DNA from 4 places in the Agrobacterium burrii genome. Region 4 is predicted to be linked to each of the others. Evidence: predicted binding sites of a transcription regulator. Region 4 holds the regulator's gene; each other region holds the start of a gene.
What was found. The regulator LexA, encoded in region 4, represses DNA repair genes until DNA is damaged. The targets are predictions, from matches to a motif close to TGTTCNNNNTGTGTTCNG.
Positions count from the first base shown of each region.

Region 1: a site for LexA is predicted at 3,828-3,845, ahead of dnaE (DNA polymerase III subunit alpha). Genes of this name have one in related genera too.
Region 2: a site for LexA is predicted at 3,539-3,556, ahead of JZX89_RS12035 (YifB family Mg chelatase-like AAA ATPase). Genes of this name have one in related genera too.
Region 3: a site for LexA is predicted at 3,680-3,697, ahead of JZX89_RS18750 (helicase-related protein). Genes of this name have one in related genera too.

Region 1 covers NZ_JAFLNA010000001.1:321,480-327,398, reverse strand. Annotated here, with positions in the region: gene JZX89_RS01775 (L,D-transpeptidase family protein) at 1-91, shown strand, start outside; gene dnaE (DNA polymerase III subunit alpha) at 115-3,615, opposite strand; gene JZX89_RS01765 (ABC transporter ATP-binding protein) at 4,075-4,758, opposite strand; gene JZX89_RS01760 (lipoprotein-releasing ABC transporter permease subunit) at 4,774-5,919, opposite strand, start outside.
Region 2 covers NZ_JAFLNA010000005.1:236,964-242,882, forward strand. Annotated here, with positions in the region: gene ugpE (sn-glycerol-3-phosphate ABC transporter permease UgpE) at 1-516, shown strand, start outside; gene JZX89_RS12020 (sn-glycerol-3-phosphate import ATP-binding protein UgpC) at 527-1,627, shown strand; gene JZX89_RS12025 (cupin domain-containing protein) at 1,738-2,250, shown strand; gene gshB (glutathione synthase) at 2,492-3,451, shown strand; gene JZX89_RS12035 (YifB family Mg chelatase-like AAA ATPase) at 3,637-5,169, shown strand; gene cysK (cysteine synthase A) at 5,385-5,919, opposite strand, start outside.
Region 3 covers NZ_JAFLNA010000010.1:141,743-147,661, reverse strand. Annotated here, with positions in the region: gene JZX89_RS18755 (RNA-binding S4 domain-containing protein) at 1-329, opposite strand, end outside; gene JZX89_RS18750 (helicase-related protein) at 334-3,450, opposite strand; gene JZX89_RS18745 (ubiquinone biosynthesis hydroxylase) at 3,910-5,154, opposite strand; gene tesB (acyl-CoA thioesterase II) at 5,211-5,919, shown strand, end outside.
Region 4 covers NZ_JAFLNA010000001.1:425,787-431,705, forward strand. Annotated here, with positions in the region: gene JZX89_RS02250 (ComEC/Rec2 family competence protein) at 1-1,751, shown strand, start outside; gene JZX89_RS02255 (glutathione S-transferase family protein) at 1,771-2,448, opposite strand; gene lexA (transcriptional repressor LexA) at 2,862-3,584, opposite strand; gene JZX89_RS02265 (VOC family protein) at 3,797-4,678, shown strand; gene kdsA (3-deoxy-8-phosphooctulonate synthase) at 4,678-5,523, shown strand; gene eno (phosphopyruvate hydratase) at 5,660-5,919, shown strand, end outside.

The DNA.
Region 1 (5,919 bases), 100 kb from region 4:
CAGCTCGATCACTGTTTCCGATCTCAGTCACCAGATGGAGACAGGAACCGGAACGGACTTCATTACCGTGACGAAGGAAGGGCCGGTTTGAGGGGCGCGTGAGTGTCTGAACCCTTAAACCAGTTCCACATCGACGACGCCGGGAGCGGAGCGAAGTGCTGCGGCGATTTCCGGTGAAATGCGGTATTTCTCCGTCAGTTCCACTTCGATTTCGCGGCTGCCCTCATCCTTGATGACGATGAAATAGACTGACCCGTCACCCTTGGTGTTGAGGTGGCGGGCAACGGTTTTCAGTGGGCCGGAATCGCGCACATAGACGCGCAGAGCCTTCTGCATCTGCACCGACTTCTCCTCCAGCGACTGCGCCGTCTGGATGCGCAGACCGATGCCTTCCGGGCGTTCTTCCGCAGCCACGGTGATGACAAGTGATTTGCCGACCTCGAGCAGATCACGGAACTGAGCGAGCCCTTCGGAAAACAGCACCGCCTCATATTGCCCTGACGCATCCGAGAAGGTGACGATGCCCATCTTGTTGCCGGTACGGGTCTTGCGCTCCTGCTTGCCGGTGACGGTGCCGGCCAGACGCCCGGCGGTTGCGCCCTGTTTCACCGCGGCGGAAAAATCAGCGATATTCTGCACACGCAACTTTTCCAGCACGGGGCGATAGGTGTCGAGCGGATGGGCGGTGAGGTAGAACCCGAGCACCTGATATTCACGCAACAGCTTTTCCGAAGCGAGCCACGGCTGGAAGGCCGGCAGCACCAGCTTTTCCGGGCCGTTTCCACCACCGGAACCGAACATGTCCGACTGGCCGATGGTGCGGTTGTTCTGCGCCATCTGCGCATAACCAATGATGCGGTCGAGCCCACCGATCAATTCGGCACGATCGCGGCCGAAACAATCGAAGCCGCCGGCATTGATAAGGCTTTCCAGAACACGCCGATTGATCTGCTTCGGATCGATACGCAGGCAGAAATCCTCAAGGCTCGTGAACGGCTTGTCGCCACGCACTTCGACGATATGTTCGACCGCGCCCTCGCCGACGCCCTTGATGGCGGCCAGCGAATAATAGATGCGGTTTTCACCCGTCTCGAACTGGCGGAAAGACGTCTGCACCGAAGGCGCTACGACCTCGATGCCGAGGCGGCCGGCATCCTGACGGAAATCATTGAGCTTTTCCGTGTTCGCCATATCGAGCGTCATGGAGGCGGCAAGGAATTCCACCGGATAATGCGCCTTCATATAGGCGGTCTGGTAAGAAACGATGGCGTAAGCGGCGGCGTGGCTCTTGTTGAAGCCGTAATTGGCAAACTTTGCCAGAAGGTCGAAGATGGTGTTGGCCTGCGGTTTCGACACACCGTTCCTGATGGCGCCATCGACGAAACGTTCGCGCTGCTGGTCCATCTCTTCCTTGATCTTCTTGCCCATGGCGCGGCGCAGAAGATCGGCCTCGCCGAGCGAATAACCTGACAGGACCTGGGCGATCTGCATCACCTGTTCCTGATAGACGATAACGCCCTGCGTTTCCTTGAGCAGATGGTCGATGGTCGGGTGGATGGACTCCAGCTCCTCCTCGCCATGTTTGCGGGCATTATAAACCGGGATGTTTTCCATCGGGCCTGGACGATAAAGCGCCACCAGCGCGATGATATCCTCAATGCAGTCCGGGCGCATGCCGATCAGCGCCTTGCGCATGCCCGCACTTTCCACCTGGAACACGCCGATGGTTTCGCCACGCGAGAGCATCTCGTAGGTTTTGACGTCCTCAAGCGGAATGGCGGCAAGATCGACCTTGATGCCACGCTTGGCGACGAAATCGACAGCCACCTTCAGCACCGTCAGCGTCTTCAGGCCGAGAAAGTCAAATTTGACGAGACCGGCGCTTTCCACCCATTTCATGTTGAACTGGGTGACCGGCATGTCGGACCGCGGATCGCGATACATCGGCACCAGCTTCGACAGCGGCCGGTCGCCAATGACGATACCGGCGGCGTGGGTGGAAGCGTGGCGATAAAGCCCCTCGATCTTCTGGGCGATATCCAAGAGGCGAGCGACGACCGGTTCCTTGTCCGCCTCTTCCTGCAGGCGCGGCTCTTCCTCGATCGCTTTAGACAGCGGCGTGGGATTGGCCGGGTTGTTGGGCACCAGCTTGCAGATCTTGTCCACCTGCCCATAGGGCATTTCCAGCACGCGGCCGACGTCGCGCAAGGCCGCGCGCGCCTGCAACGAACCGAAGGTGATGATCTGCGCCACCTGCTCGCGGCCATATTTGCGCTGCACGTAGCGGATCACCTCTTCGCGGCGATCCTGGCAGAAGTCGATATCGAAGTCGGGCATCGAGACGCGTTCGGGATTGAGGAAGCGCTCGAACAGCAACGAAAAACGCAACGGATCGACATCGGTGATGGTCAGCGCATAAGCCACAAGCGAGCCGGCGCCCGAACCGCGGCCAGGGCCGACCGGGATGTCCTGCTGCTTGGCCCATTTGATGAAGTCGGCAACAATCAGGAAGTAACCGGGAAAACCCATGCGTTCAATAACGCCGAGCTCAAAATCCAGCCTGTCGCGATATTCCTGCTCGATGTAGCCCGGTGCCATGCCAAGGGCTGCAAGGCGTTGATCGAGACCCTCGATCGCCTGACGGCGAAGCTCCTCGGCCTCTGCCCGCTGCGCCGCTTCCGGGTCCTCGCTGGCGCCGGTGAAACGCGGCAGGATGGGTCCGCGCTTTTTCAGCACATAGGAGCAGCGGAGCGCAATCTCGATGGTGCTTTCGAGCGCCTCGGGAATGTCGGCAAACAGCGCCGTCATCTCTTCGCGGCTTTTGAGATAATGATCGGGCGTCAGGCGAAAGCGGCTGTCATCGGAAACGATGGCGTTATGCGCCACCGCCATCAGTGCATCGTGCGCCTCGTAATCGGCCTTGGAAGGGAAAAACGCCTCGTTGGTGGCGACCAGCGGTATATCGTGTTCATAAGCAAGACTGATCATGCGTCGCTCATGGGAGCGGTCGTAACCGGACTGGCGTTGCAATTCGATATAAAGCCTGTCACCGAAGAGTGATTTCAGCACCAGCAGCCGCTCTTTGGCCTGTGCAGCATGGCCTTCTCTCAGGGCCATATCCACCGGACCGCCGGTGGCGCCCGTCAGCGCGATCAAGCCGGCATTGGAAGCCTCTTCCAGCCATGCACGGGTAATATGGACGGATTGACCGCCGCCCTCGCCATCCAGATAGGCACAGCTGATCAGATCCACCAGTCGCTCATAACCTTCGGCGTTGGCGGCCAGAAGCACGATGGCGGGGAGCTTTGCAAGATGGCTGTTATGATTGCGGCGATCTTCCGCCGCATCCTGCATGTCGATCGACACCTGGCAGCCGATGATCGGTTGCAAACCTTCGTCACGCGCTTTTTCGGAAAATTCGAGCGCGACGAAAAGATTGTTGGTGTCGGTGATGGCGATTGCCGGCTGGCCGTCTGCGACGGCCTTGGACATGATTTTCTTGAGGGGTAATGCCCCCTCAAGCAGGGAGTAAGCGGAATGAACCCGCAAATGAACGAAACCAGGCGTTTTCAGCGTTTCGTCAGAGTTTTCTCCACGCACAACCGTATCGCCCATATCGTCGTCCTGTCATTCTGAATCGAGGGGGCGATTTTCCGATTTCCGGCGCTTAAAGTCTACAGCCTTGCGGCCTCCATACAGGCTTCTGCGCCGGTGTTTCCTTCACAGGGCAGTGAGGATCACCGAAAAGCTGGCAACAAAGACAGCGATGGAAGCGAAAGCGGCAACGTCACGGATGAAATCAGTCATTGGTCTCTCCTTACTCGTTATGTTCCAACTTTGTTCTCATTTTGTTCGATTGTCAACAGGGTTTTGCTGATATTCCCCTTGCTAACGCGGTAGAATCGAATGGGGTTCCGTTTGCGCCTGGGGCAAGCCTCTGACTCCAAAGCGAAAAAACCCGGAGGTTAAAACACCTCCGGGTTCGGAAAAAATTCAATTGTGGAAGAAAGAGGCTATCCATGGAGGAGCCGCGGCGAAGCGGCTCAACCGTGTGGACGGTATCGCCGGCTCAGATCAGAAATCGACGATCTTGCCGTCTGCAAGCGTTACGCGTCGGTCCATGCGGGCCGCGAGGTCGTGATTATGGGTGGCGATCATCGCCGCAAGGCCGGACTGGCGCACTAAGGCCTCCAGCGCATCGAAAACATAATGCGCGGTCTCGGGATCGAGGTTGCCGGTCGGCTCATCCGCAAGCAGAAGCAGCGGCGCATTGGCAACCGCGCGCGCAATCGCCACGCGCTGCTGCTCGCCGCCGGAAAGTTCAGCCGGGCGATGTTCGCCGCGATGGCCGACACGCATGTAGTCCAGCAGGGCGCTCGCGCGCTTGCGGGCCTCGGCCTGTGTCAAGCCAGCGATGAGCTGCGGCATCATCACATTTTCCACCGCTGAAAATTCCGGTAGGAGGTGATGGAACTGGTAGACGAAGCCGATATCGCTGCGGCGGATCGCGGTGCGGGTTTCATCCGGCAGGCCGTTGCATGGCGCGCCGTTGATGAAGACCTCGCCGGCATCGGGGTGTTCCAGAAGCCCGGCCAGATGCAGCAGTGTGGATTTTCCGGTACCGGAGGGGGCGACGAGCGCCACCATCTCACCGCTCCTCAATTCAAAATCGGCCTTGCGCAGAATGGAAAGCGACGTTTCACCCTGACCATAGGTCCGTTCCACGCCGGTAAGCCGCAGCACTGTTTTTTTTGCCATATTGCGAAGCAGTCCTTATTCGTAACGCAGGGCCTGCACCGGATCGAGCTTGGAAGCCCGCCATGCTGGAAAGATCGTTGCCAGGAAAGAAAGCGTCAACGCCATGATGACGACGGTGATGGTCTCGCTGATATCCATTTCGGCCGGCAGCTGGCTGAGGAAATAGAGCTGCGGATCGAACAGCACCGTGCCTGATATCCACGAGAAGAACTGCCGGATGGATTCCACATTGAGGCAGACGATGACGCCGAGCGCCACACCGGCAAAGGTGCCGACCGTGCCGATGGCTGCGCCGGTCATGAAAAATATCCGCATGACCGCGCCGGAACTGGCGCCCATGGTGCGCAGAATGGCGATATCGCTGCCCTTGTCCTTCACCAGCATGATCAGGCCGGAAATAATATTCAGCGCCGCCACCAGAACGATGAGGGTGAGGATCATGAACATCACGTTTCTTTCCACCTGCAGGGCGGAAAAGAAGGTCTGGTTCCGTTGTCTCCAGTCGGTGATATAGATCTGCCGTTCGGCCGCCTGCTCCACCAGCGGCCGGATGCCGTCGACATCATCAGGCCGGCTGACGTAGAGCTCGATGGATTGCACGATGCCGTCGGCGTTGAAATAAAGCTGGGCTTCGGAAAGAGGCATATAGATCATCGATGCGTCATATTCCGACATGCCGATCTCGAAGACGCCTGATATCTTGTAGGATTTGACGCGCGGATTGACGCCCATCGGCGTCACGTCGCCTTCCGGAGAAATGAGGGTGATATCGTCGCCAGCCGTCACGCCAAGCTGCGCGGCGAGCCTCGAGCCGACCAAAACGCCATCGCCTGCCATGAATCCGACGAGGTCGCCGGTCTTGATGTTGCTGGCAACTTCCTTGATCTTGTCGATGTCCTCCTGGCGCACACCGCGCACCAGCGCGCCGGAGCCTGCACCACCACGGCCGGAGGCCAAGGTCTGGCCCTCCACCAGCGGCAGGGCCATGGTGACGCCCGGCACGGCGGAAAACTTCTTCGCCAGCTCATCGTAATTGTTGAAGGGCTGGTCGATCGGCTGCACGATCATATGGCCGTTAATGCCGAGAATGCGTGAAATCAGCTCAGTGCGGAAGCCGTTCATGACAGCCATGACGATGATCAGCGTCGCGACACCCAACAT
Region 2 (5,919 bases), on a different contig from region 4:
GCTTTCTGGATCATTTTTACGACCCTGCTCTTGCCGCTCGAAGTGCGCATCATGCCGTCCTACGAGGTGATGAGCAAACTTGGCCTGTTGAACTCCTATACCGGATTGATCGTGCCGCTTCTGGCGTCTGCGACAGGCACCTTCTATTTCCGGCAATTCTTCAAATCCATTCCGGAGGAATTGCTGGAAGCTGCCCGTATCGACGGCGCCGGTCCGGTCAAGTTCTTTATCGACATCATCATCCCGCTGTCGCGCACCATGATGGCGGCGATCTTCATCATCATGTTCGTTTATGGCTGGAACCAGTATCTCTGGCCGATGCTGATGACGACGGATGAGAGTTTCTTCACCCTGATGCGCGGCATCAAGTCGATCCTGCAGGTCTGGGTCGGTTCGCAAATCCCCGATTATAACGAAGCTTTCGCGCTCGCCGTTCTGGCTATGCTGCCGCCGGTGCTGATCGTCATTATATTCCAGCGCTGGTTCATCAAGGGCCTCACCGAGAGCGATAAATAAGGAGACCGAAATGGCCGCTATAGAAATCAGTCAGGTCTGCAAGGATTATCATGGCGGCGTGCGCGCCGTGCATCACGTCGATATCGACATCAGGGATGGCGAGTTCATCGTTCTCGTCGGCCCCTCCGGCTGCGGCAAGTCCACGCTCCTGCGCATGGTTGCCGGGCTTGAGGACATCTCCGAAGGCACGGTGAAAATCGGTGACCGGGTGGTCAATCAGGCCGATCCCGCTGACCGCGATATTGCCATGGTGTTCCAGAACTATGCGCTTTATCCGCATATGTCGGTGCGCCAGAACCTGGAATATGGGCTTAAGAACCGCAAGACACCGAAGGCGGAGATCGATGCGCGTGTGGCCGAAGCCGCCCGTATGTTGCAGCTCGAACCCTATCTGGAGCGCAAGCCGCGCGCCCTTTCCGGCGGCCAGCGTCAGCGCGTCGCCATGGGCCGCGCCATCGTGCGCAAACCGGCGGCCTTCCTGTTCGATGAGCCTCTGTCCAACCTTGATGCCAAGCTGCGCGTTTCCATGCGCGGTGAAATCAAGCGTCTGCAAAAGCGCCTCGGCACCACCTCCATCTATGTCACCCACGATCAGCTTGAGGCCATGACGCTGGCTGATCGTCTGGTAGTGTTGAATGGCGGCCGCATCGAACAGATCGGCGCGCCGCTTGATGTTTATCACACCCCTGCCTCCACCTTCGTCGCCAGCTTCATCGGCTCTCCCGCCATGAACCTGCTGAATGCCGAGCTGCATGGCGATAGCCTCGCCATCGGTCCGTCGCTGTTTGCGCTCAACGGTTTTGCGCCCGCTTCGGGGTCGGTGACAGTGGGCATGCGGGCGGAGGATTTCCGCATTGCCGCGGCGGGCGAGCAGGGCCTTGCGCTGCGCGTCGATTATATCGAGGAACTGGGTTCACAGCGCCTCGTGCATGGCATGATCGGCGACCAGAACCTGACAGTGGCTTTCCCGCCGGATGTCGAGGTTCCGGCCGCATTGTCGGTGACGATAGCGCCGGAAAAACTGCACTTCTTCTCCAACGAAACCGGTAAACGCATCGCCGGCAAGGCGGAACAGGTCCAGGTACAGCCCGCTCAGCTGGCGACGGCCTGATCACGTCGGAAGAAATCGGCGCGATGACTAAAATTGCGCCGATTGTCAAAACCGCTTTGTTACGATCCCGATGATAGAAGACCTCCAATATTTCACGGGGGGTTTCTCATATGTCGTTCAAAATGATGTTCGCGGCGGCTGCAACCATGGCGATCCGCACGATGCCAATATTGCCGGCCTATCTGCGGGGAGCAAAAGACGAGGCCGTTGTCAGCGCATCCTGCACCGATCTGCGGCTTCAGCCGGCCCCCATCAATCCGGACTGGATCATTTCCGGCGATCCGAAGGCGCGTGCGGCCGATCATTCCCGAAGCGGCGACCGCGCGTCCAGCACCGCCATGTGGGATTGCACGGCCGGTGAATTCCGCTGGTTCTTCGGCTGGGACGAGACCGTCTATATTCTGGAAGGCGAGGTGCATGTGACGGCCGAAGACGGTTCGGTCAGCATCCTGCGGGTCGGTGACGTCGCCTATTTCCGGGCTGGAACATGGGCCACCTGGCGGGTCGATGACTATGTCCGCAAGGTCGCCTTCATGCGTCGTCCATTCCCCCGGGCGCTGGCGCTCGCCTATCGCGTCAAGAACAAACTGTTTTCCGGCAGTTCCTACAAGCTGGCGGCCTGAACCGGTAATACAGTCCAAACGACGGGGCCTCTCGGGCTCCGTCGACGGAATTGTGAAGGTTCAATAAAACTCACACGAAGCACCGCTTGCAGCAGTTGCCTTTGAATGGTCGCTGCCCTACATCTTTCGGGCTTTCGGAAGCATTTCCGGGTCTCTTCGGGTCTCCGGGGAAGCTTGAAACGACGGACAATGGGCATTGTGGGCCGGCAAGGCGTCCCTATGCTGCAAGAGGAACATGCGCATGGCGAAGATCAAGAACGTCGCGATCCAGATGGATCATGTCTCCGGCATCAACATCGCCGGTGACTCCACCTTCGCCATGAGCCTTGAGGCGCAGGCGCGCGGATACCGGCTGTTCCACTATACGCCCGAGCGCCTTTCCATGCGTGACGGCAAGGTTTACGCCACCGTCGAGCAGATGGAACTGCGTGACATCAAGGGTGACCATTTCTCGCTGTCGGAACCGGAGCGCGTTGATCTTTCGACCATGGATGTCATCCATCTGCGTCAGGATCCGCCATTCGACATGGCCTACATCACCTCGACCCACCTGCTGGAGCGCATTCATCCCAAGACGCTTGTTGTCAATGATCCCGCCTGGGTGCGTAACTCGCCGGAAAAGATTTTCGTTACCGAATTCGCCGATCTGATGCCGAAGACCTTGATCACCAAGGACGTGGCCGAGATCGCCCGGTTCCGCAATGAAATGGGCGATATCATCCTCAAGCCGCTTTATGGCAATGGCGGTGCGGGTGTCTTCCATTCGGCGCGTGATGACCGCAATTTCTCTTCGCTGCTGGAAATGTTCGGCCAGATGTTCCGTGAGCCCTATATTGCCCAGGAATATCTGCCTGACGTCCGCAAGGGCGACAAGCGTATCCTGCTGGTGGATGGTGAGCCGGTGGGCGCGATCAACCGCGTGCCGGCGGAAAATGATGCCCGCTCCAACATGCATGCCGGCGGCCGGCCAGAACCGACGGAACTGACGGCGCGCGAGAAGGAAATCTGCCGCCGCATCGGTCCCGCCCTGCGCGAGCGTGGTTTCCTCTTTGTTGGTATCGATGTGATCGGCGATTATCTCACAGAGATCAACGTCACCTCACCGACCGGCATTCGTGAAGTGCAGAAATTCGGCGGTTCCGACGTGGCAAGCCTGTTGTGGGATGCCATCGAGAAAAAGCGCGAAGCTCAGGATTTCTGAGGCGATTTCCCGACCGAACTCCCTTTGTTCCGTGGGTACAACTAGACACAACTAAAATACATCGCCCGCGTGAAATTGTTCACCGGATGTTCTTGTTTTATTCTTTTCCTTGTGGCACGTTGCTTGCGGGTGGCCGCCACAGGGCATGAAGCTTTGATGTTGCGGCCGGTTTGCGGGGGCAGGCCATGGTGGCAAAGGTCAATACGGTTGCATTTCAGGGCATAGAGGGTGTGCCCGTCGAGGTGCAGGTGATGGTCGCACCCGGAAAGGTTGGCATCCAGATCGTCGGCTTGCCGGACAAAGCAGTGGCTGAAAGCCGGGAGCGAGTGCAGGCGGCACTACATGCTTCGGGTCTGGCGCTTCCAGCGAAAAAGGTGACCGTCAATCTCGCGCCTGCCGATCTGCCAAAGGAAGGATCGCATTTCGATCTTCCCATTGCTCTCGGGCTCATGGCCGCGTTAGGCGCCATACCGGCGGAGGCGCTCGGCCAATATGTGGTTCTCGGCGAACTCAATCTTGATGGCACCATCGGCGTGGTCTCCGGCGCGCTGCCGGCGGCCATCGGCGCCAATGCTCTCGGCAAGGGCCTGATCTGCCCGGCTGAAAGCGGTCCGGAAGCGGCCTGGGCCGGAGCCGGCATCGATATCCTTGCCCCGCGCAGCCTCATAGCGCTTGCCAATCATTTTCGCGGCACGCAGCTGCTTTCGCGCCCCGTGCCCGCCATCCGGACCAGTCCGGTCAATCTGCCCGATCTGGCGGATATCAAGGGGCAGGAAAGCGCCAGACGTGCGCTGGAAGTGGCAGCGGCTGGTGGCCATAATCTGCTGATGGTCGGTCCACCCGGCTCCGGCAAATCCATGCTTGCCGCGCGCCTGCCGTCCATCCTGCCGCCGCTGGAGGCGGCAGAGCTACTGGAAGTGTCCATGGTTCATTCCATCGCCGGCCAATTGTCGGGTGGCAAGCTTTCGGACCGCAGGCCGTTCCGCACACCGCATCACTCCGCCACCATGCCGGCTTTGATTGGTGGAGGGTTGCGCGCCAGACCAGGTGAGGCCTCACTTGCCCATCACGGCGTTCTTTTTCTGGATGAATTCCCGGAATTTTCGCCGCAGGTGCTGGATGCTTTGCGCCAGCCGCTGGAGACGGGTGAATGTATCATCGCGCGGGCCAATCACCGCGTCAGCTATCCGGCGCAAATCCAGCTCGTGGCGGCAATGAACCCCTGCCGGTGCGGCATGGCGGGAGAGCCGGGCTTCACCTGCGCCAGAGGTCCTCGTTGCGTAACCGACTATCAGGGCCGCATTTCCGGCCCGCTAATGGATCGCATCGATATCCGTATTGATGTTCCCGCCGTTTCTGCCACTGATCTCATCCGCCCCGTCGCGTCCGAGCCGAGTGCGGTGGTTGCCGCCCGTGTCGCCAATGCCCGCCTCGCCCAGCAGGAGCGTTATGCGGCGGCGGGGTTTCCTGCCATCCGCACCAATGCCCGCTGCACGACGACCCTGATCGAAAAATATGCCGAACCGGATGCGTCCGGGCTGCAATTGCTGCGCGATGCCGCCGAACGGCTGAAGTTTTCCGCACGTGGTTATCATCGTATTCTGAAGGTCGCGCGAACATTGGCCGATCTGGACGGAAAGCAGATGGTCGGCCGCATCCATGTGGCGGAAGCGGTGTCCTATCGTATCGCGGGTGAGAGGCTGCCAACAGCGGCTTGAGCCGTGGGACTTGCGCCTTGTTGGAAGAGTTTGGAGGAATGCTTCCAGAATGCTCCGCCCTTTTGCTATAAGCAGATGCGAAAGCAAGATCTGAAGCGCATCGCGTGAATTCGGTCGAATGCGAGGCAGTTCTGAAAACTGACATGCCGCCAGCGGTGCCGGCGGCATAGTGAACTTCAATTCTTTGCTCCGCGATCGCGTACCGGATGGGGCAGTTAGAGCCCAAGCCCTTCAAAAAGCGCCGTCGAGAGGTAACGTTCCGCAAAGGAAGGAACGATGACGACGATGTTCTTGCCGGCATTTTCCTCGCGCGCGCCGACCTTGATTGCCGCCGCCAATGCTGCACCCGAGGAGATGCCGACCGGCACGCCTTCGAGCCGCGCCGCAAGACGTGCGATTTCGAAAGCCTCGTCATTGGTGACGGTGACGATCTCGTCATAGATGCCAGTGTCGAGGATGGCCGGTGCAAAACCAGCACCGATGCCCTGAATCTTGTGCGGACCGGGGTTGCCACCGGAAAGAACCGGGCTGTCGGCGGGTTCCACCGCAATGACCTTCACGTCCGGCTTGCGGGATTTCAGAACCTGACCCGTGCCGGTGATCGTGCCGCCCGTGCCGATGCCGGAAACGAGAATATCAACCGTGCCTTCTGTGTCATTCCAGATTTCTTCCGCCGTTGTCTTGCGGTGAATATCCGGATTGGCGGGGTTTTCGAATTGCTGCGGTATGACGGCGTCGGGCAGCGTCTCG
Region 3 (5,919 bases), on a different contig from region 4:
ATCGCCTGCTCCAGCGGGCTCAACCTGTCAGAAGGCTCCCGTGGCGGCGTCAGATCGTCGTAGAGAAGTCTGGCTTCCTCGTAGGGTCCGCGTCGCTCCCCTCCGGATTTGATGACAAGCACCTTGTCCATCCGCTCGAAACCGATATCGAGCCGGTCAGCGGCCTTCACCAGATGGCTGGGCTGGCGGATAGTGACACCGTTGACCTTGACCTTACCCGACTGAATATAGCTTTGAGCAAGCGAGCGGGATTTGGCCATGCGGGCAAAGAACAGCCACTTGTCCAGACGCTGACGCGTGCTCTCCAGTGGCTGTTCGTTGCTCCCCATGGGCTTATTTCTTCAACTGCTCCTTGAGAGCAGCGAGCTTTGCGAAAGGCGAATCCGGATCGATCGGCTTCTCCTTGCGTGGCGGCTTGGCTTCGAAACGCTGCTGACCCTGCGGCTTTCCGCCACGGTCATTACGGTCCGGCCTGTCCTTGCGCTCACCACGGTCTTGACGATCGTTGCGATTGCCACGGTCAGGACGTCCGCCATCACGCTTGCGCTCGCCCTCGCCACCACGATTGGCAGCTTCGCGATTTGCGCCGTCACGGTTGTCACGACGGCCTTCGCCGCGACGTTCGCCCTGCTCACGGGGAGCCTGTTCACGGTTTTGACCGCGATTGCCGGGACGACGGTTTTCGCTGCGCTGATTTTCGTTGCGGCCACCCGGACGCCACAAAAGAACAGGCTTCGGCTCTGCAGCCTCCGTGCTTTCTGCGGACACGGCCTCGCTTGCACCAGCCTCTTCGGCAACGGCTTCCGCGACAGGCGTCTCCGCAGCGGTTTCGCTGACGGCTTCCACGACCGACGTCTCATCAACAGCTTCGCTCTCCGCGACAGCCGCCGTCTCTGACGCCTGCTCTTCGGAGGCCGGCTCATCCTGCTCGGTCTCGGCGCTTTCCTCTTCCACCACCGCCTCAGCGGCGGCCGGGGCGGCAGCACCGGTCTGGCTGGCGAGGAAGACCTGCGCCTCCTCCGCCGTCACCTGGTCGGCGCGGTAACCAAGACCCTTGAGAATCTCTTCCATATCGTCGAGCGTCGCGCCGAGAATGGAAAGCATCGCAGTCGTCGTCGTGAAACGGCGGCCGTCATAGGCACCTTCCGGACGCGGCTGCTGGCCAGGCTTCCACTGCAACAGCGGACGGATGAGATCGGCCAGGCGCTCGAGAATGTCGATACGCACGGCGCGCTTTCCGAGGAAGCGGAAACCGGCAAGCTTGTAGAACATCCGCTCGAATGCGGGGTCCGTCACCACCGAGGTACGGCCGGCGGCCAGAACCGGAATGAGATCGCCATAACCCGGCTTGCCGAGGCCGTCATTCTTCAGCGCCCAGAGCAGCGTGACAAGCTCCGCCGGAGCGGGCTTGAGAAGCGCAGGCAGGAAAACATGATAGGCGCCGAAACGCACACCGTAACGGCGCATGGAGGCACGCGCATCCTGATCCAGCGACTTCACGTCTTCGGTGACGTCGCGGCGGAACAGAACGCCAAGATTTTCTACCAGCTGGAACGCCAGCCCCTTCGCCAGACCCTGAAGGTCTTCGGCGCGCGAAATATCGTCCAGCGGCTTCAGCACGGTCGCAATCTGGTGATTGACGAAACGTTCGACACGCGCCAGCGCATGATCACGGGCATTGCCGCTCAACTGCTCGTCGGCGACGAGGATCACCCGCGGCTTCATAATGTTATCACCTGCCGAAAGGCGGGCCACCGGTTCGCCCAACCAGCGAACCAGACCATCGGAGCTCAAAGCGAGATCGCCGTTGCCACTGGCATGCAGACGCGCCGCACGCGCCTCGTATTCGAGAGCGAGCGCCTTCTGGGCCGCACCTTGAACGGCCTTCTGATCCGGCCCTTCCATTCCCGGCACCGGCGTGAACCGGAACCCGGCCAATTGGCCGACGTGATGTCCTTCTACGAAGACATCACCATTTACACTGATTTCAGCTTCAAGCATCGCATTCTCTCTCAGGCGCCTCATGAGCACAGATGTCCTGCGATCAACAAAGCGTTTCGTCAACCTTTCATGTAGAGCATCGGACAATCGATCTTCGATTTCCCGCGTCTTTTCTTGCCAGTGTGTCGGATCGGCAAGCCATCCTGGGCGGTTCGATACATAAGTCCATGTTCTGATCTGCGCAATCCTTGCAGACAAGGTATCGATTTCTCCATCGGTACGATCGGCGCGGCGCACCTGTTCGCTTAAGAAATCTTCGTTCACCGTGCCACGTTTTACCAGATCGAAATAGAGCGTCGAGATCAGATCCGCATGCTGGGCGGGTGCGATGCGGCGATAGTCCGGAAGTGCACAAGCCTCCCAGAGTTTTTCCACCCGCGCATCGGTCGTCGTCACGTCGTTGATCTCAGGATAACGTGACAAATATTCGAGCGCCTGCTGGTCGATTGCCGGCAAGGCGCGGGAAAGACCCTGGATCGCAGGCGCGGCATCCAGACTGAGACGCAGATTGGCAATGGAGGAAAAATCGAAATTTTTCGTCCGCCACTGCAGCACCTTCACCGCATCGAACTGATGGGTTTCGATGCGTTCCACCAACTCATCATCGAACGGATCGACACGGCCGGTCACACCAAAGGTGCCATCGCGAAGATGGCGGCCGGCGCGGCCGGCAATCTGGCCGATCTCGCCCGGATTGAGATTGCGGAACTGGTAACCGTCGAACTTACGGTCCTGCGCAAACGCGACATGATCGACATCGAGGTTGAGGCCCATGCCGATGGCGTCCGTCGCCACGAGATATTCGACGTCGCCCGACTGGTAAAGCCCGACCTGGGCATTGCGCGTGCGCGGCGAGAGCGCGCCCATCACCACGGCCGCGCCGCCGCGCTGGCGGCGAACGAGTTCCGCGATGGCATAGACCTCTTCTGCCGAAAACGCGACGATCGCCGTGCGTTGCGGCAGGCGGGTGATTTTCTTCTGGCCCGCATAGAAAAGCTGCGACAGGCGCGGCCGCTCCACCACCGTAATGCCCGGCAGCAGCTTTTGCAGGATCGGGCGCATCGTGCCGGCACCCAGAAGCAGCGTTTCCTCCCGCCCGCGTAAATGCAGCACGCGGTCGGTGAAGATATGGCCGCGCTCCAGATCGCCGGCCAACTGCACCTCGTCGATCGCGACGAAAGCGGCCGTCGTCTCGCGCGGCATGGCTTCCACCGTGCAGACGGAATATTTGGCTTTGGGCGGAGATATTTTTTCTTCGCCGGTGATCAGCGCCACATTCGGCGCACCCACCTTTTCAACCAAGCGGGTATAGACCTCACGCGCCAGAAGACGCAGCGGCAGGCCGATGACACCGCTGCCATGGGCCACCATCCGCTCGATCGCGTAGTGGGTCTTGCCGGTATTGGTGGGGCCGAGAACGGCCGTGACACCGCGGCCGCTCAGGATCATGGGGCGAAAATTCAACGTACTATCCGCGAATCGACTTCATCTGCTTGGCCGCGCCGCCCGCCGTCGCTAAGGCGGGCCGCACGCACCACACATGGCAATGCCCGTCGGCAAAGGCAATAGGCCTTGATTGTAAACTGGTGCAAGACGCCTACTTGCCGCAATTTTCCGTTCAGATTCAGCTGGTTAAGGGAATAAAAAGAATCCGGTGAAAACGGAATCAGAAGGAGCAAAGAACAGTTTGCGAACGAATCGAATACGAATCGCTGACTTCGCGTGATTCAGCTTTTGTTCTCCGCAACATCTGGTTGGCGAAGACACAGCTCATACCAGATTATGAATCCGGATAAGTCCTTGGCCGGATTCAGCTTTATGGCGAAGCCTACCGGCAGAAAATACCGGAATCGGCTGTCAAGCGGCAATCATAGGAAAGCCGGTCCGGAACATGCGGAAAAGGCCGGATCAGAGCGCCTCGCCAGTGAGCAGGCGCGGCGCATTCGCATCCGTCGTGCCCGCAGCCTGACCGATGAAATAGGATTTCAGACCCGGCAAACGATCGACCACACCCAGACCGAAATCGCGCATGATGCGGATTGGACCGACATCATTGGAGAAAAGCCGGTTCAGCACATCCGTCGTCACGCCCATCCGCAAGGTGTCGAAACGCCGCCAAGACTGGTAACGCTCCAGAACGTTGAGAGAGCCGATATCGAGGCCAAGCCGGTCGGCCTCGACCACCGTTTCGGCCAGCGCCGCAACGTCCTTGAAGCCAAGGTTGAGGCCTTGGCCCGAGATCGGATGAATTCCGTGCGCGGCATCGCCGGCAAGTGCCACACGCGGCGCAACGAAGGAGCGTGCCAGTGTCAGGCCAAGCGGAAAGGCGCGTCGGGGACCGACGGGACGGACAGGGCCGAGCTTGTGGCCAAACCGGCGCTCCAGCTCCTCCTCGAACACCAGATCATCGGCGGCCACCAGCCGGTTGGCATCCGCCTTGCGTTCTGTCCAGACGAGCGAGGAACGATTTCCCTTCAGCGGCAGGATGGCGAAGGGACCGGACGGCAGGAAATGTTCCTCCGCGCAGCCCTCATGCGGCCGCTCATGTTCGACGGTGGTGACGATACCAGCCTGATCATAGTCCCATTGCACAGTCTTGATACCGGCCATATCTCTCAGCGCTGAGCGGACCCCGTCGCAGGCAATCAACAATCGCGCGTCTAGCGATGAGCCGTCGGAAAGGCTGATCGCCGTCGATTGCGCACCTGCGGTAAAGCCGGAAACACTGAGGCCGTGGCGAATTTCGATGCAAAGACGCTCGCAAAGCCCCCTGAGCGCCCCGACCATCGCGACGTTCGGAACCATATGGGCAAACGGCCTACCCTCTTCCACTGCTCCATCAAAGGTCAGAAACACCGGACGAACAGGATCGGCGGTCTTCGAATCGGTGACGATCATCCTGTTGATCGGCTGGGCCTCAGGTTCGATCTCGTTCCATATGCCGAAAACATCGAGCATGCGTGTGGCCGCCGCGATAATCGCGGAGGCGCGGACATCCTTCTTCCAGACATCCTCCGGAGCAGCCTCGACCACCTGCACATTGAGGTGTGGGGCCGCCTGCTTGATTGCGACAGCAACCGAAAGGCCGACATATCCGCCGCCTGCCACCACCACGTCCAGCATCGCGCTTCTCCTCAAATCTTGTGCACCCATCATCGGCGCACTATAGACCATATGACATCTTCCTACAGCCGGAGCAGGTTGAAAAAATGTCGCATCCCTCGCAAACGTCCGACCCGATGGCCAACCTCATCGCCACACTCGATCTCGAGAAGCTGGAAGAGAACCTGTTCCGGGGCGAAAGCCCGCAAATCGGCTGGCAGCGGGTTTTCGGCGGCCAGGTCATCGCGCAGGCCCTGATTGCGGCGCAAAGAACGGTGGATGATAACCGCCAAGTGCATTCGCTGCATTCCTATTTCATGCGCCCCGGCGATCCGCTGGTGCCTATCGTCTACCAGGTGGAGCGCATTCGCGACGGCGCGAGCTTCTGTACCCGCCGCGTGGTCGCCATCCAGCATGGCAAGGCGATTTTCTCCATGTCGGCGTCGTTTCAGATCTTCGAGGACGGTTTTAACCATCAGATAAAAATGCCTGATGTGACGCCACCCGAAAAACTGATGAGCGAAGAACAGATGCAGGCAGCCTTTCTGGCCAAGGCGCCGGCTTCGATCCGGAACTACTGGAGCAACAAGCGACCGATCGAGATACGTCCGGTTTCACTGACCCATTATATCTCGAAGGAAAAGCTGGAACCGCAGCAGGACATCTGGGTCCGCGCCGTTGGCGATGTGCCTGATAACCCGCGCCTGCAATTGGCCATTCTCGCCTATCTCTCGGATATGACCCTGCTCGACACCTCGCTCTATGCCCACGGAACGACGATTTTCGATCCTTCCATTCAGGTGGCAAGCCTCGATC
Region 4 (5,919 bases):
TTTTCTATAAGCCACCGCAGACACTTGTATCACCCAAGGGTGACATCAAGGCCGGAACGGGCTGGCTGGAATGGGCCGATAGGCGGCTTTACGGCCTGCGTAGCGCCATTGCCGAGCGCATCCGCAACACCATTGGCGGTGACGCCGGAGCTTTCGCCGCCTCCATCGTCACCGATGAGAGGCAGGCCATATCCGGCGAGACGATGGAGGCGCTGAGGCTCTCCGGCCTTGCCCATATCGTCGCCATATCCGGGCTTAACATGGCGCTTGCCGCCGGTATATTTTTCGTCGGTTTAAGACTTGCCTTCAGCCTGTTTCCCGCCTTTGCGCAGCGCTGGCCCGTCAAGAAGATTTCGGCTTTCGCAGCCCTCCTGATGACGCTCGCCTATTATCTGATTTCCGGTTTCGCTGTCTCCGCCGAGCGCGCCTGGCTGATGATGTCGGTGATGTTGATCGCGATTCTTTTTGATCAGCCGTCACTCAGCCTCAGGAATGTTGCTCTTTCGGCTCTGGTCATTCTTGTCTTTTCGCCCTCGGAAATTATGGGGCCGAGCTTCCAGATGTCGTTCGCCGCGACCATCGCGCTCGTATCCACCTATGCCTGGTGGAGCCGCCGGCACAACGATCGCGAGCGCCTTTTCATCGGCCGCAAACCGGCATGGATCACGGTGTTTCAAACGGCGGGCGCCGTCATTGGCGGCGTCATCACCACATCGCTGATTGGCGGCCTTTCGACGGCGATCTATTCGGCCGAGCATTTCCATCGTGTCACCACCTATGGACTTTTCGCCAATCTCGCCGCCATGCCGCTAATGTCGCTGATCGTCATGCCCTTCGGCCTGCTCGCCATGCTGCTGATGCCGTTCGGGCTCGATGCGCCGTTCCTGAAGGTTATGGGTTATGGCATGGCGCTCGTCATCGAAGTCGCCAATGAAGTGGCGTCCTGGGGCGGCAGCGCTGCAACGGGGCGGCCGCATGAGTGGTTTATCGGTCTCGGCTCGGCCGGCTTCCTGCTGCTGACCTTACTGCGCAGCCGACTTGCGCTGCTAGGTATTCCGCTTCTTGTCTTCGCTTTCGGCCTGTCGGCGGCCACGGCCTATCGCGATGTCCCGGATCTGCTCATTCACGAGGAGGGGGAACTGGTGGCGTTGCTGGAAGACGGCAAGGCCTATACGACAAAAACGCGACCGCAGGGCTTTGTATACGGCCAGTGGCAAAGGGCGCTGCTGCTGCCGGAACAGCCCGTGCCGCCGGTCATTCTTAAAGCGAATGCCGCAGTAACCAGTGTAGGCCTGACCACAAAATCAAAGCTCACGCCGGAAGAGATGAGGGTGGTGACGCGGCAGATGACGGCGGCGCTGAAAGATGCGGCACCCGGCGTCTTCACCTGCAGCAAAGGCATATGGTGCGTGGCGCGCGCCGGCAGTGGTGAATGGATTGTCGTTCTGGAAGACGGCCGGTTTGCTGGAAAAGCCTGCGACATCGCCGATATTGTCGTCGTTTCCCGCAGGACCTCGTTTTCACAATGCCGCTCAGGAGCGCTTCTGCTCAACCGCGATATATTGCGGCGCATTGGTTCAGTGGAAATAAACTTTGCCGGAAGCGATCAGTCTGCGGTCGTGGGACGGCTGCGTGCGGCGATTGCCGGGGCGGACAGGCCATGGAGCGAGCACCGCTATTACGACTGGAAAAGCGACCGTTTCGAATATGAGGTGCCGGAACCGGTCAGGCAGTTGCTGGCGTCGCAATAAACGCCGCCAGCATGGATCCTCAGACCTTCACACGCAGATCGGCAGTCAATTCACCAATGCCGCTGATTTCCTGTTCATGCGCCGCGTCGCGCCAGATCTCCTTCAATCCGGCTTCATACCATTCACGCATGGCGGGCAGGGCGAGCAGCCGATCGCAATAGGCTTTTGCCGCAGTCGAGAGCTCAGCGCCATAGGTCTGGAAACGGAACGCGACCGGGCAGAAGAAAGCATCGACCGCCGTGAATTTCTGACCGGCAAGATATGGGCCGCCGAATTTTGTCAGACCTTCGCTCCAGAGCACATCGATGCGCTTTATGTCTGCCGCAAGTCCAAGATCGCCATCCTTCGGCTTGACCCGAATACCGACTGACATCGGATAAAGATTGCGCAGCGAGGAAAAGCCGGCATGCATTTCACTCGCAGCCGAACGCGACCATGCACGTGCCTGCTTGTCGCTCGCCCAGACGCCCTGATGCCGTTCGGCGAGATATTCAGCGATAGACAGCGTTTCCCATATCGTCACGCCCTCATCGACAAGGCACGGCACCTTGCCGGTTGGCGAAAAGCTGGAAAAGGCGACGCCTTCGCCGAACGGAACAAGTTTCTCATCAAAAGCGATACCGAGCGTGCGCATCAACACCCACGGCCGCAGCGACCATGAGGAGTAGTTCTTGTTGGCGATATAAAGATCGTACATGGCTTATCTCCCGGATATGACGCGCATTTCTATACCTGTCGGGGCATGATGGAATATCGAAAATAATCAATGACACCCATAAATCGCGTTGATGAATGGCAGGGGCTTTGCACCGCGTGTCACCATTTGGCGGCAGCGCCAGGCCAGCCATATCCCTCAAGCGTAAACGACCTCACGCGACCAAAAGCCCACGGTATATGACGCAGTGGTGACAACACGCCGGAGAGAAGAGCGCGACAAGGATATCCATATGAGACTGGAACTGATCTCTACCAGACAGGTTGCGTCCGTCTGCGGGAAGGATAAGCTTTCCCGACACTCACATAGTCTGCCGAATTAGGAAATTGCCGTCATCTTCGACAGGGTTAGCCTCATGACGATGCCTGTTTCGAGAGGATGACGGCGAATTCAGATCAATGGTAACGACGTATAAGCCCGACCAGCTTGCCCTGAATTTTTACCCGATCAGGCCCGAAGATGCGGGTTTCATAAGCGGGGTTGGCTGCTTCAAGCGCGATGGAAGCACCCTTGCGGCGGAAGCGTTTCAACGTCGCTTCCTCATCATCCACCAGCGCTACGACGATATCGCCTGGATTGGCGGTATTGCTGTTGCGGATGATGACAGTATCGCCGTCGAAAATACCGGCCTCGATCATCGAATCGCCCTTGACCTCGAGCGCGTAATGTTCGCCCGAACCCAGCATGTCCACCGGCACGGCAACATCATGGGTGTTGTTCTGGATGGCGGAAATCGGCACGCCGGCGGCGATGCGGCCCATGACCGGCACGGTGACCGCCCCGCCGAGATCGTTGGCCGGAGCCTTTGGCGCTGGTGCGGGTTCCGGCGTCTTCGGTTTGCCAAGGCTGCCTTCGATGACGCTTGGCGAAAAGCCGCGTTGCGGCCTCGCGCCCGGCGTATAGGCCTCCGGAAGCTTGATGACTTCAAGCGCCCGCGCCCTGTTAGGTAGCCGGCGAATAAAACCGCGCTCTTCGAGGGCGGTAATCAGCCGGTGGATACCGGATTTGGAAGCAAGATCGAGTGCGTCCTTCATTTCATCGAAGGAGGGCGGCACGCCGGACTCTTTCATTCGTTCATGAATGAAGAGAAGCAATTCCTGCTGTTTGCGCGTGAGCATGAGGAAAACACCCTTGAGAATCGTCGTGGAGATCGTGAAACAAATACAGAACGAACACTATATGTTCCATATGTGTTCCGCAATCCCCTAAAATTTCGTGAAGCTGCTATCCGTTGTTTTGATGATTTGCCTGAAAGCACGAAATTGTGCTTTTCTGCCTTTCGGACCGTTCCGGCATCGCTATGCCGGATGTGAGAGCAGGAAGCAGGAAAATGACGAAAGCATACCGTGTCGACCATCTCGTTCTGCCTGTGGATGTCCTTGGCATTGCCGTTAATCGCCTTGGAAACCTTGGGTTTACGGTAGCACCAGCGGCTCTCCACCCTTTCGGCACGCAGAATGCCTGCGTTTTTTTCGCTGACGGCACCTATCTGGAACCTCTCGCAATTGCTAACCCGGCTAACTATAATGCCTCGATTGACCGGGGAAATGTGTTCACCGGGCGGGATCAGGCCTTCCGGAAACATGTCGCAGGGGAGGGATTTTCCGCTCTGGTCGCTGCAACACAGGACGCTCCTGGCGATCACGACCGATTCGTAGCCTCAGGCATTTCGGCCGGAAATGTCTTTGAATTTTCGCGGCCGGTCAAAATGCCTGATGGTTCGCAGAGCGAAGCGGCCTTCCGGCTGGCTTTTGCAGCCAGTGGTTCCGCTGCGGATTTCTTCCTGTTCAGTTGCCAGCGGTTGCAGGCCCTGCCGGGCGACCGTTCAGTGCTGGAGAGCCATGCCAATGGCGTTTCCGGCCTCAGCGAGATCGTCCTGTTTGCCGGTGGTGATGTGAATGCGGTGCGGCTGATCGAAACTGTTTTTGGCTGTGATGGCAAAGTGTCCCCGGATGGTGATGTGGTTTTCGCAACCGGCAATGCCCGCATAAGATTGACGCAAAATCCAGTCTTTGGCAGACATGCCTTTAATGCTCCCGAAGAGGGCGGCGATGGATTGCGCGGCGCAGGCATCGTCTTTTCCGTTCGCGATCTTGCCGTGACAGAAGCAGCACTTGCTGCTAATGGCGTGTCCTGCGCAGAAACGGGCGGCCGGCTGGTGGTGCCCGCAGCACCCGGTCAGGGCGTTGCCTTCGCCTTCGAGGAAAAATGATGAGCGTTACGAACAATCTCAAAGTCACCGCCGGCGATGGCGCCAGCAAGGTTTCCTTTTCCAATACCGAGCGTTTTTCGCTGATTGCCGGCCCCTGCCAGATGGAGAGCCGCGAACATGCCTTCATGATTGCGGGCGTGCTGAAGGAGCTTTGCGACAAGCTTGGAATAGGCCTCGTTTACAAATCCTCTTTCGACAAGGCGAACCGCACCTCGCTTTCCGGCAAGCGCGGCATAGGCCTTGACAACGCGATGCACGTTTTCGCCGATCTCAAGAAGGAATTCGGCTTTCCTGTTCTGACCGATATTCACACCGAGGAACAATGCGCCGTCGTCTCCGAAGTGGTGGATGTGCTGCAGATCCCGGCTTTTCTCAGCCGCCAGACCGATCTTCTCGTTGCCGCCGCCAAAACCGGCCGTGTCATCAACGTCAAGAAGGGCCAGTTCCTGGCGCCCTGGGACATGAAGAACGTGCTGGCCAAGCTCAATGAGAGCGGCAACCCGAATGTGCTCTTATGCGAGCGCGGTGCGTCCTTCGGTTACAACACGCTGGTCTCCGACATGCGCTCGCTGCCGATCATGGCGTCGCTCGGCGCGCCTGTCGTCTTCGACGCCACCCATTCGGTGCAGCAGCCGGGCGGGCAGGGCGGTTCGACGGGCGGTCAGCGCGAGTTCGTCGAGACGCTTTCGCGTGCGGCGGTCGCTGTCGGTGTCGCCGGCCTCTTCATCGAGACCCATGAGGACCCGGACAATGCACCATCCGACGGCCCCAACATGGTGCACCTGAAGGACATGCCGAAACTGCTGGAAAAGCTTCTGGCCTTCGACGCGATCACCAAAGCCTAAGGGGCTGGCGCGGTTTGTGCCAATCGATTTTAAATGGCGGGCGCTCCGTTTCTGCCGCCCGCCGTCATTGTAATTTCTTCGTCATCGTCTAAGACAGGCGACGGAAAATATCTGTTCCATTCCCAAGGGAGAGACCATGACTGCCATTACCGATATCATCGCGCGCGAAATCCTCGACAGCCGCGGCAACCCGACTGTTGAAGTCGATGTTTACCTCGAAGACGGCTCCATGGGCCGTGCGGCCGTTCCTTCCGGCGCCTCCACCGGCGCGCATGAAGCGGTTGAGCTGCGCGATGGCGGCAAGCGTTATCTCGGCAAGGGCGTGGAAAAGGCGGTCGAAGCCGTCAACACGGAAATCTTCGACGCCATCGGCGGTTTCGATGCCGAAAACCAGAT